2 regions of the Paraburkholderia sp. BR10882 genome follow, and region 2 is predicted to be linked to the other one. Evidence: riboswitches for the same ligand, from Rfam matches in the RefSeq annotation. Region 2 holds a riboswitch; the other holds the start of a gene.

Region 1 (4,414 bases), on a different contig from region 2:
CATGGCGAAGACGAACAGGCCGATCCCGGCGAGCAGATTGCGCAAGCCGGAAAGCAGGAGCGGCGGGAAAGAATCGAGCGCGACTTTCACGCCGAGATACGTCGAGCCCCAAACGAAGTAGACGACGGCGAGCGAGAGCGCAACGCGCCCGGTGCGCGATTGCGGCAGCCGTACGGCACGCGCGAAACGCCATAGCGCGGCTGCGACCTGCTGGGCCCCGGCGAATAAAGATTGAGTGTTCACGTGGAAAGGCAAACGGGGAGGCATCGTCAATTCACCGCGGCAGGTGAAAGGCAGGACCGCGGGCGCCCCGGCAGCAAGGTGGCGGGACGTGTGAAGCTCGACGGCATGGTGCAGATGCGCAAAAACGCGAAAAAAGACGGAGTACGAAGGACACCCGGGACGGGCGAAGCGCATTATGCAACAACGCCGGGTGTTGCGGATGCTTTCAGGATGCTTTATGCGCAGCGATTCGTTGCGTGCGCGTCACAGTGTGAGCGGCGCAAGCGAGGACCGCGGATCGCGCACCATATTGCCGTGTAACGGCCGCGTTGCGCCGCGCTGGGAAGACCGTGCTAGCATGACAAAACCTTTCGCTTAACTTTCACCAACCGGATTTCATACACGCCGCTCGCCATGCTTTCGCTCGTTTCGCGTCCCGTATTCGCCTTGCCGCCGCGTCATTTGCGCGGCGCGTCGGCACGCGTACGCGCCGAGCGCGAGCGAACCGCGCCGTGGCCTCTCGACACCCGAGCGCGCGCCCTAGCTACTCTCTCCGCTCCGCTTTACGCCGCCCGGCGTCCGCACTGAACCGCCTCCCCCAACCCATCGGAGCCGGTCGGTCGGGCTCCGGGCCGATCCGTTACACCGCCGTTACGCCCCGCTGCGGCCCGCGCCCGATTGCGCGAGTTCGCTCCCAGCCCTCGCCGTTACCTCGAATCTTTTCTGGATCGCAAGGAAGACTGCCATGTCGAAGAAAATCCGTTACTTCACCGAACTCGATGTCGCCCGCCTCGAAAAATGCGCCGCCGAACCCGGCGCCGCGCCCGCGCGCCAGGCCATGCTCGACGAACTCCTCGAACACGCCGTGATCGTGGAATCGCGCGACATGGCCGCCAACGTCGTGACGATGAACTCGCAGGTCACGCTCGTGGACGAGCGTAACGGCGCATCCCTCACGTACACCGTCGTCTATCCGCATGAGGCGAACGTCGACGCCGGGCGCCTGAACGTGTTCTCACCCGCGGGTCTCGCGCTCCTCGGCGCGAAACGCGGCAACGCCGTGCGCTTCACGACGCCGGGCGGCGCGGTCGAAACCCTGAAGATCGAGCGCATCCTGTTTCAGCCGGAAGCTTCGAAGGATTTCACGCTGTAAGCTGGGGCCACACTACACATCGCGATACCCCGCGCCTGGCACATCGCGCGCGAGATGGCACTTGCCAGATCGTCGCAGCGCGGTGTATCGTTTGGCCTTGCTTACGCGGGGGTCCTGCGTCATGCGCCGCATCGAACGAAAGTCGTGCAGCGTATTTCGCGGGTGAGAAATACCCTTTGAACCTGATCTGGATAATGCCAGCGCAGGGAAGCGTCCGGACTTCGCAACATCGCTCAGCGCCTCACCTCATCACAGCGAAGTCCGTCCACGTTCCGTCTCGTCTCCTGCTAAGCCGCTGTTCCCACTTTGCTTTGCATGGAGAGAGAGACGCATGAACGCGAATCCGAAGTTCATTTCCGCCAACGCGCACGTCGACGAAGCCGCGATCGCGCCGCTGCCCAATTCCCGCAAGATCTACGTGACCGGTTCGCAGCCCGATATCCGCGTGCCGATGCGCGAGATCACGCAGGCGGATACGCCCACGGGCTTCGGCGGCGAGAAGAATCCGCCGATCTACGTCTACGACACCTCGGGTCCGTACACCGACCCCGAAGCGAAGATCGACATTCGTGAGGGCCTGCCTGCGCTGCGTCAGGGCTGGATCGAAAAGCGCGGCGACACCGAAGCGCTGCCGGGCCTCTCCTCCGAATACGGCCGCGAGCGCGCCGCCGACCCCGCGACGGCCGAACTGCGCTTCCCCGGCCTGCACCGCACGCCGCGCCGCGCGAAGGCGGGCAAGAACGTCACGCAGATGCACTACGCGCGCCAGGGCATCATCACGCCGGAGATGGAATACATCGCGATTCGCGAGAACCAGCGCCGCGCCGAGTATCTGGAAAGCCTCAGGGCGAGTGGCCCGAACGGCGCGAAGCTCGCGGCGATGATGGGCCGCCAGCATCCGGGCCAGGCGTTCGGCGCAGCCGCTTTCGGCGAGAACGCGCTCAAGGCAATCACGCCCGAGTTCGTGCGCGACGAAATCGCGCGCGGCCGCGCGATCATTCCGGCGAACATCAACCACCCGGAAAGCGAGCCGATGATCATCGGCCGCAACTTCCTCGTGAAGATCAACGCGAACATCGGCAATTCGGCGGTCACTTCGTCGATCGGCGAAGAAGTCGACAAGATGACGTGGGCGATCCGCTGGGGCGGCGACACGGTCATGGACCTCTCGACCGGCAAGCACATTCACGAAACGCGCGAGTGGATCATCCGCAACTCGCCAGTGCCGATCGGCACGGTGCCGATCTACCAGGCGCTCGAAAAGGTCAACGGCAAAGCCGAAGACCTCACGTGGGAAATGTTCCGCGACACGCTCATCGAGCAGGCCGAGCAGGGCGTGGACTACTTCACGATTCACGCGGGCGTGCGCCTGCAATACGTGCCGCTCACCGCGAACCGCATGACGGGCATCGTCTCGCGCGGCGGCTCGATCATGGCCAAGTGGTGTCTCGCACATCACAGGGAGTCCTTCATTTATGAGCATTTCGAAGAGATCTGCGAAATCATGAAGGCATACGACGTGAGCTTCTCGCTCGGCGACGGCCTGCGTCCCGGCTCGATCTACGACGCCAATGACGAAGCGCAGCTCGGCGAACTGAAGACGCTTGGCGAGCTCACGCAGATCGCGTGGAAGCACGACGTGCAGGTGATGATCGAAGGCCCGGGCCACGTGCCGATGCAGCTCATCAAGGAGAACATGGATCTCCAGCTCGACTGGTGCAAGGAAGCGCCCTTCTACACGCTCGGGCCGCTCACCACCGACATCGCGCCGGGCTACGACCATATCACCTCGGGCATCGGCGCTGCGATGATTGGCTGGTTCGGCACGGCCATGCTCTGCTATGTCACGCCGAAGGAACACCTGGGCCTGCCGAACAAGGACGACGTGAAGGAAGGCATCATCACGTACAAGCTCGCGGCGCATGCGGCCGATCTCGCGAAGGGTCACCCGGGCGCGCAGGTGCGCGACAACGCACTGTCGAAGGCGCGCTTCGAGTTCCGCTGGGAAGACCAGTTCAACCTCGGCCTCGATCCGGACAAGGCGCGCGAGTTCCACGACGAAACGCTGCCGAAGGACTCGGCCAAGGTCGCGCACTTCTGCTCGATGTGCGGCCCGCACTTCTGCTCGATGAAGATCACCCAGGACGTGCGCGACTTCGCGGCCAGGCAAGGCGTGAGCGACGACGAGGCCCTCAAGAAGGGCATGGAAGTGAAGGCGGTCGAGTTCATCAAGCAAGGCGCCGAAATCTATCAGCGCCAGTAAGCGCTGACTTCGGGCTGACTCAGGGCTCACTACGCCCCGGCGGGCGCTCGCCGCCCGCCGAAACATTTACTAACGATTCCCACAACTCTCTGACAAGCGCACACACCCTGATACGGGTCGCGTGGCTAGCATGAGGGTGTCGAAGGCGCAGCGTGCGTGCCAGCGCACGCCGCACCGCACACTCGAACGCATCATGCGTAGGGAGTCGAAAAATGAATACGCTCAAACGTGCACGCACGCTACTCACGGTGACGACACTCATCGCCGTGCTGGGCAGTCTCGGCGCTTGCGACAACATGTCGAGACGCGACCGCGATACGGTGATCGGCGCGGGCGTGGGTGGCGTGGCCGGCGCGGCGATCGGCGGCAATGCGCTCTCGACCGTGGGCGGCGCAGCGGTGGGTGGCGTGATCGGCAATCAGGTGGGCAAGTAAGCGTTAGCGCCAGTACGGATCGACGATGCGGCTGCACGACGGGCTGCACGATCGAAGCGACGGCACAGAGCAGAAACGACACGACAGGCAACACGCCATCCACGGCGTGCATCAGGGAAGGATGCGCGGCGCAGACCCTCACGGGCTGCGCCGCGTTTGCTTGGGTCGATGTCGTCGCAGCGGCACGGCTACGCGAAATATTCTGTTAACGAAGCACGACGCAAAGCGCGTTGGTACGGCGTAAGCTCGAACGAATCAGACGGCCCGGGCCTGATGGCGATCATCCTGCGCGGCCGTTCGCCACTCGCGGAGCCCGCCATGAAACGTCCGTCTGTGCTTGTG
Region 2 (4,414 bases):
CGGGATGAACATCATGCGCGCATCGACAGGCGCGTCGATCGAGCCTTCGCCGAAGGGCCAGAGGCCCGCGAGCGCGCGCATCAGCGTGCTCTTGCCTGCGCCCGAGGGGCCGCGCACGAGCCAGCGCGAGCCCGGCTTGATGGCGATGTCGCGCACTTCCGAGAGCGGCGTGCCGTTGGGCAGCGAGAGCTTGAGATGCTCGGTGGCGAGCTCGTTGTTGTCGATGAAGTGCAGGTTGATGCCGCCGTGCTCGGTGGCGGGCGAGACCGATTCCTTCAGACGCGGCGAGTGCACCACACGCACGAATTCGCGCAGACGATTCACGGTAGCGCGCCATTCGACCAGCGTGGAGTAACTGTTGATGAACCACGAGAACGAGTCGCTCACGGTGCCGAACGCCTGCGAGATCTGCATCAGCACGCCGAACGTGAAGGCGCCCGCGAAGTAGCGCGGCGCGGCCACCACGAGCGGGAAGATGATGGCTATCTGGCCGTAGAAGCTCAGCACGAAGGTGAGGCGCTTCGTGTATTTCATCACGCGCCACCAGTTGTCCTTGATGTGCGCGAAGAGGCCCTGCGCGTTGCTGCGCTCGGTGTCCATGCCGTCGTAGAGGGCGATCTGCTCGGCGTTTTCGCGCAGGCGGATCAGGCCGAAGCGGAAGTCCGCTTCCACCTTTTGTTGCTGGTAGTTGATCGACACGAGCGGGTGGCCGACCTTCTGGATCACGAGCGAGCCGAACACGGCATAGAGCGCCGCGGCCCACACCATGTAGCCCGGAATCGCGAGCGGCTGCCCACCCAGCGTGACGGTGAGCGCGCCCGCGAGCGTCCACAGGATCGTGATGAACGAGATGAGCGTGACGACCGTCGAGAGCAGGTCGAGCGTGAGCGAGAGCGTGGTCGTGGCGAACGACTGGAGGTCGTCGCTGATCCGCTGGTCGGGGTTGTCGGCGAGGCGGTCGCGCTCGATGCGGTAGAACGCGCCCTTGCCGAGCCACTCGTTCAGGAACCGCGTGGTGAGCCACTGACGCCAGCGAAAGCCGAGCATCTGGCGCAGATAGCGGCCATACACCGCGAGGATGATGAAGCCGAACGCCAGTTCGGTGAAGGTCATCAACAGCGGCGGGAAGCGCTTGACGTCCTTGGCCTGCAACGCGTTGTAGAACTCCGCGCTCCAGCCGTTCAGGCGCACGTTGATCCACACGACGAGCAGGTTCATCACGATGATCGCGACGAGCAGGCCCCAGGCGATCCAGCGTTCCTCGGAGACCCAGTAGGGCTTGATCAGGCTCCACGCGGTGATCTTCTGATGCTCGTTCTGATCGGGCGTGGCGCGGGCAGGTTGGTTGGTCATGTGCGTCCTGAAGGTGTGGCGGCCCGCTGGGGGCATGCGCCGCGCGCCGCACGGCGGCAGCGTTGCAGCGATTTTTGCAGCGATTCTGTCGTCGGGCGCTTAAGTGAGTCTTAACGGGCCACAGGCGGAGCCAAAACCGGCGCGAGGCGTGGAGACAAAAGCGCACGCTGGCGCCGCCGTAGCGTGGCGCTCATTGTCTCACCGCGCGGGCTCGCGAGGCGAAAGAGGCGGGTTCAGGGCATTGTGCCAGACCACGCCCCCCGGTTCCGCCGAGGTTTGCGGGCCGCGCGCGTTTTGTGGTCTAATCGTCGTTGACGAAACAGGGGTGCTTCACCGGTATGCCGGGCATGCCGCCAGTGAGGCTGAGAGAAACCCTTTGCACCCGATCCGGGTAATACCGGCGCGGGAAGTTTCCAGAAAGTCTTACCGGAGCGCCCAGCCTGGGTTTTGAAAAGGCGGGGGCGCCAGGATTCCCGCCGGGCTGCGCTTTGGGCGCCTGGGTTCGTATACGCATTCCGTATCGGGCCGTCTGCGCCGCATAGCCTCCACGGTCGGCCTTGCCAGCCGGTTTCGTCCTTGGGTACGTCTGCTGCTGCCGTACGGAAAGGATACGATGACCGCCTATTCTCTTTGTTCCCCGATTCTTATCGCGTTCGCCTTGCCGTTCGCCTTGCGTGACGGAGCGTCGTCATGAGCCGCGCCCGCAACCCTGACGTGGGCAGCGTGCCCGACTTCGCCGTGCTCGGCGGCGGCCTGAGCGGCCGGCTCGTCGCATGGCGTCTGGCCGGCGAGGGCCATCGCGTCGCGCTTTACGAGCGCGGCGGCCCCGAAGGCGGCGAAGCCGCAGCCTGGGTCGCGGCGGCCATGCTCGCGCCGCTCGCGGAGGCTGCCGTCGCCGAAATGCTCATTACCGAGCTGGGCGTCGCATCGCTCGAAACCTGGCCGCGCATTCTGGCCGAGTTGCCGGAGCCCGTGTTCTTCCAGCGCAACGGCACGCTCGTGGTCTGGCATAGCGCCGATCGCACCGAAGCGCCGCTCTTCGAGCGCCGCGTGCGCGCCAACGCGCCGCGTTCTCTCGCCGATGCCAACTTCGTCGCGCTCGCCGGTGCGCAGCTCGACGCCGCCGAACCGGCGCTCGCGGGGCGCTTCGCGCGCGGCTGGCTGCTCGAAGGCGAGGGCCAGCTCGACAATCGCCAGGCCCTGGCCGCTCTGGCGGCGGGGCTCGCTGCGCGCGGCGTGGAAACCCACTGGCACACCACGGTCGACGAGGCCAATCCGCCGCCCGCGCGCGTGACGATCGATTGCCGCGGGCTGGGCGCCAAACCTGCGCTGCCGGGGTTGCGCGGCATTCGCGGCGAAGTCGCGCGCGTGCACGCGCCGGGCATCACGCTCACGCGCCCGGTGCGGCTCCTGCATCCGCGCTATCCGCTCTATATCGCGCCCAAGGAACACGATGTCTTCGTGATCGGCGCGACCGAGATCGAAGGCGAGGACCGCTCGCCGGTGAGCGTGCGCTCGGCGCTCGAACTGCTGAGCGCGGCGTTCGCGGTGCATCCGGCGTTCGGCGAGGCGCGCATCCTCGAGTTGAACACGCAGTGCCGCCCGACGCTGCCCGACCACCGCCCGGCGCTCATCTGGGACGGCAAGACCACGTTGCGTGTGAACGGTCTCTATCGGCACGGCTTCATGATCGCGCCGGAAGTCGCCGACGAAGCCGCGCGCTTCGCCCAGGCGCTGCTCGACGCCCGCGTGAGCGATGCCGAATCCTTCGAGTCGCTGCGCCGCGCGTCTCGCTGGGGCGACATGCTGCACGCGCAGGGCGCGCACGAGCCGGCCTGACGCCTCACCAGAAATAATCCGCAGTTTGAGAACGTATTTGCCATGGACATTCAAATCAACCAGAAGCCGATCACGCTGCCCGAGGGCGCGACTGTCGCCGATGCGCTCACCGCATTCGGCGCGCGTCCGCCGTTCGCCGTCGCGCTGAACGGCGATTTCGTGGCGCGTACCCAGCATGGCGCGCGCTCGCTCCAGGCGGGCGACCGCCTCGACGTCGTGAGCCCCGTGGCCGGCGGCTGAGCCTCGCTCGCCCAGGCCACCGGTCGCGCGCATCGCATACACGGCGAGCGCGTTCACGACACCGCCAAGGATTCCAACCCATGACCACCACAACCACTGCCGACGCGCTCACGCTCTACGGCGAAACCTTCGCGAGCCGCGTGCTGCTCGGCACGTCGCGCTATCCGTCGCTGCAATCGCTCGCCGACTCCATGGCTGCCGCGCGCCCCGGCATGATCACCGTCGCGCTGCGCCGCCAGATGAACGAGGGCACCGCCGAGGCCGGCTTCTTCGATCTGCTCAAGCGCCACGGCGTGCCGCTCCTGCCGAACACGGCCGGCTGCCTCACCGTCAACGAGGCGGTGACGACGGCGCACATGGCGCGCGAAGTCTTCGAAACCGACTGGATCAAGCTCGAACTGATCGGCGACGACTACACGCTGCAGCCCGACCCGGTCGGCCTGATCGAGGCCGCGTCGCGCCTCGTGAAGGACGGCTTCAAGGTGCTGCCGTATTGCACCGAGGACCTCGTGATCGGCCGGCGTCTGCTCGACGCCGGCTGCGAGGCGCTCATGCCGTGGGGCGCGCCGATCGGCACCGGCAAGGGCGTGATCAACCCCTACGGCTTGCGCGTGCTGCGCGAGCGCTTGCCCGATGTGCCGCTCATCGTCGATGCGGGCCTGGGCGTGCCTTCGCACGCGTGCCAGGTAATGGAGTGGGGCTTCGACGGCGTGCTGCTCAACACGGCCGTTTCGCAGGCCACGCACCCCGAGGCGATGGCGCGCGCGTTCGCGCTGGGTGTCGAGGCGGGGCGCGCCGCGTTTCTCGCCGGACCGATGGCCGAGCGCGAAGCGGCGGTCGCGAGCACGCCCGTGGTCGGCATGCCTTTCTGGCACCAGGATGGAGACAAGCGATGACTGAAACGCTGCGCCTGCAAGACCGCGAACTGTTCTGGCCGCCCGCCGACGAACTCACCGAAACGGCGGAGCGCATCCGCGCGCGC

The links. A riboswitch is a leader RNA that binds a small molecule or an ion and turns the genes downstream of it on or off. The one in region 2 is predicted to bind thiamine pyrophosphate.
Region 1: it holds a riboswitch for thiamine pyrophosphate, as region 2 does, so the genes downstream of both, thiC (phosphomethylpyrimidine synthase ThiC) here and AB3X99_RS35095 (FAD-dependent oxidoreductase) in region 2, are expected to answer to the same signal.

What each region holds. Positions count from the first base shown of each region.
Region 1 covers NZ_JBFPKP010000006.1:351,957-356,370, forward strand. Annotated here, with positions in the region: gene AB3X99_RS18475 (EamA family transporter) at 1-168, opposite strand, end outside; gene AB3X99_RS18480 (GreA/GreB family elongation factor) at 968-1,375, shown strand; TPP riboswitch at 1,473-1,602, shown strand; gene thiC (phosphomethylpyrimidine synthase ThiC) at 1,707-3,638, shown strand; gene AB3X99_RS18490 (glycine zipper 2TM domain-containing protein) at 3,851-4,072, shown strand; gene AB3X99_RS18495 (hypothetical protein) at 4,391-4,414, shown strand, end outside.
Region 2 covers NZ_JBFPKP010000023.1:26,192-30,605, reverse strand. Annotated here, with positions in the region: gene AB3X99_RS35100 (ABC transporter ATP-binding protein/permease) at 1-1,353, opposite strand, end outside; TPP riboswitch at 1,665-1,779, shown strand; gene AB3X99_RS35095 (FAD-dependent oxidoreductase) at 2,044-3,192, shown strand; gene thiS (sulfur carrier protein ThiS) at 3,235-3,432, shown strand; gene AB3X99_RS35085 (thiazole synthase) at 3,513-4,328, shown strand; gene thiE (thiamine phosphate synthase) at 4,325-4,414, shown strand, end outside.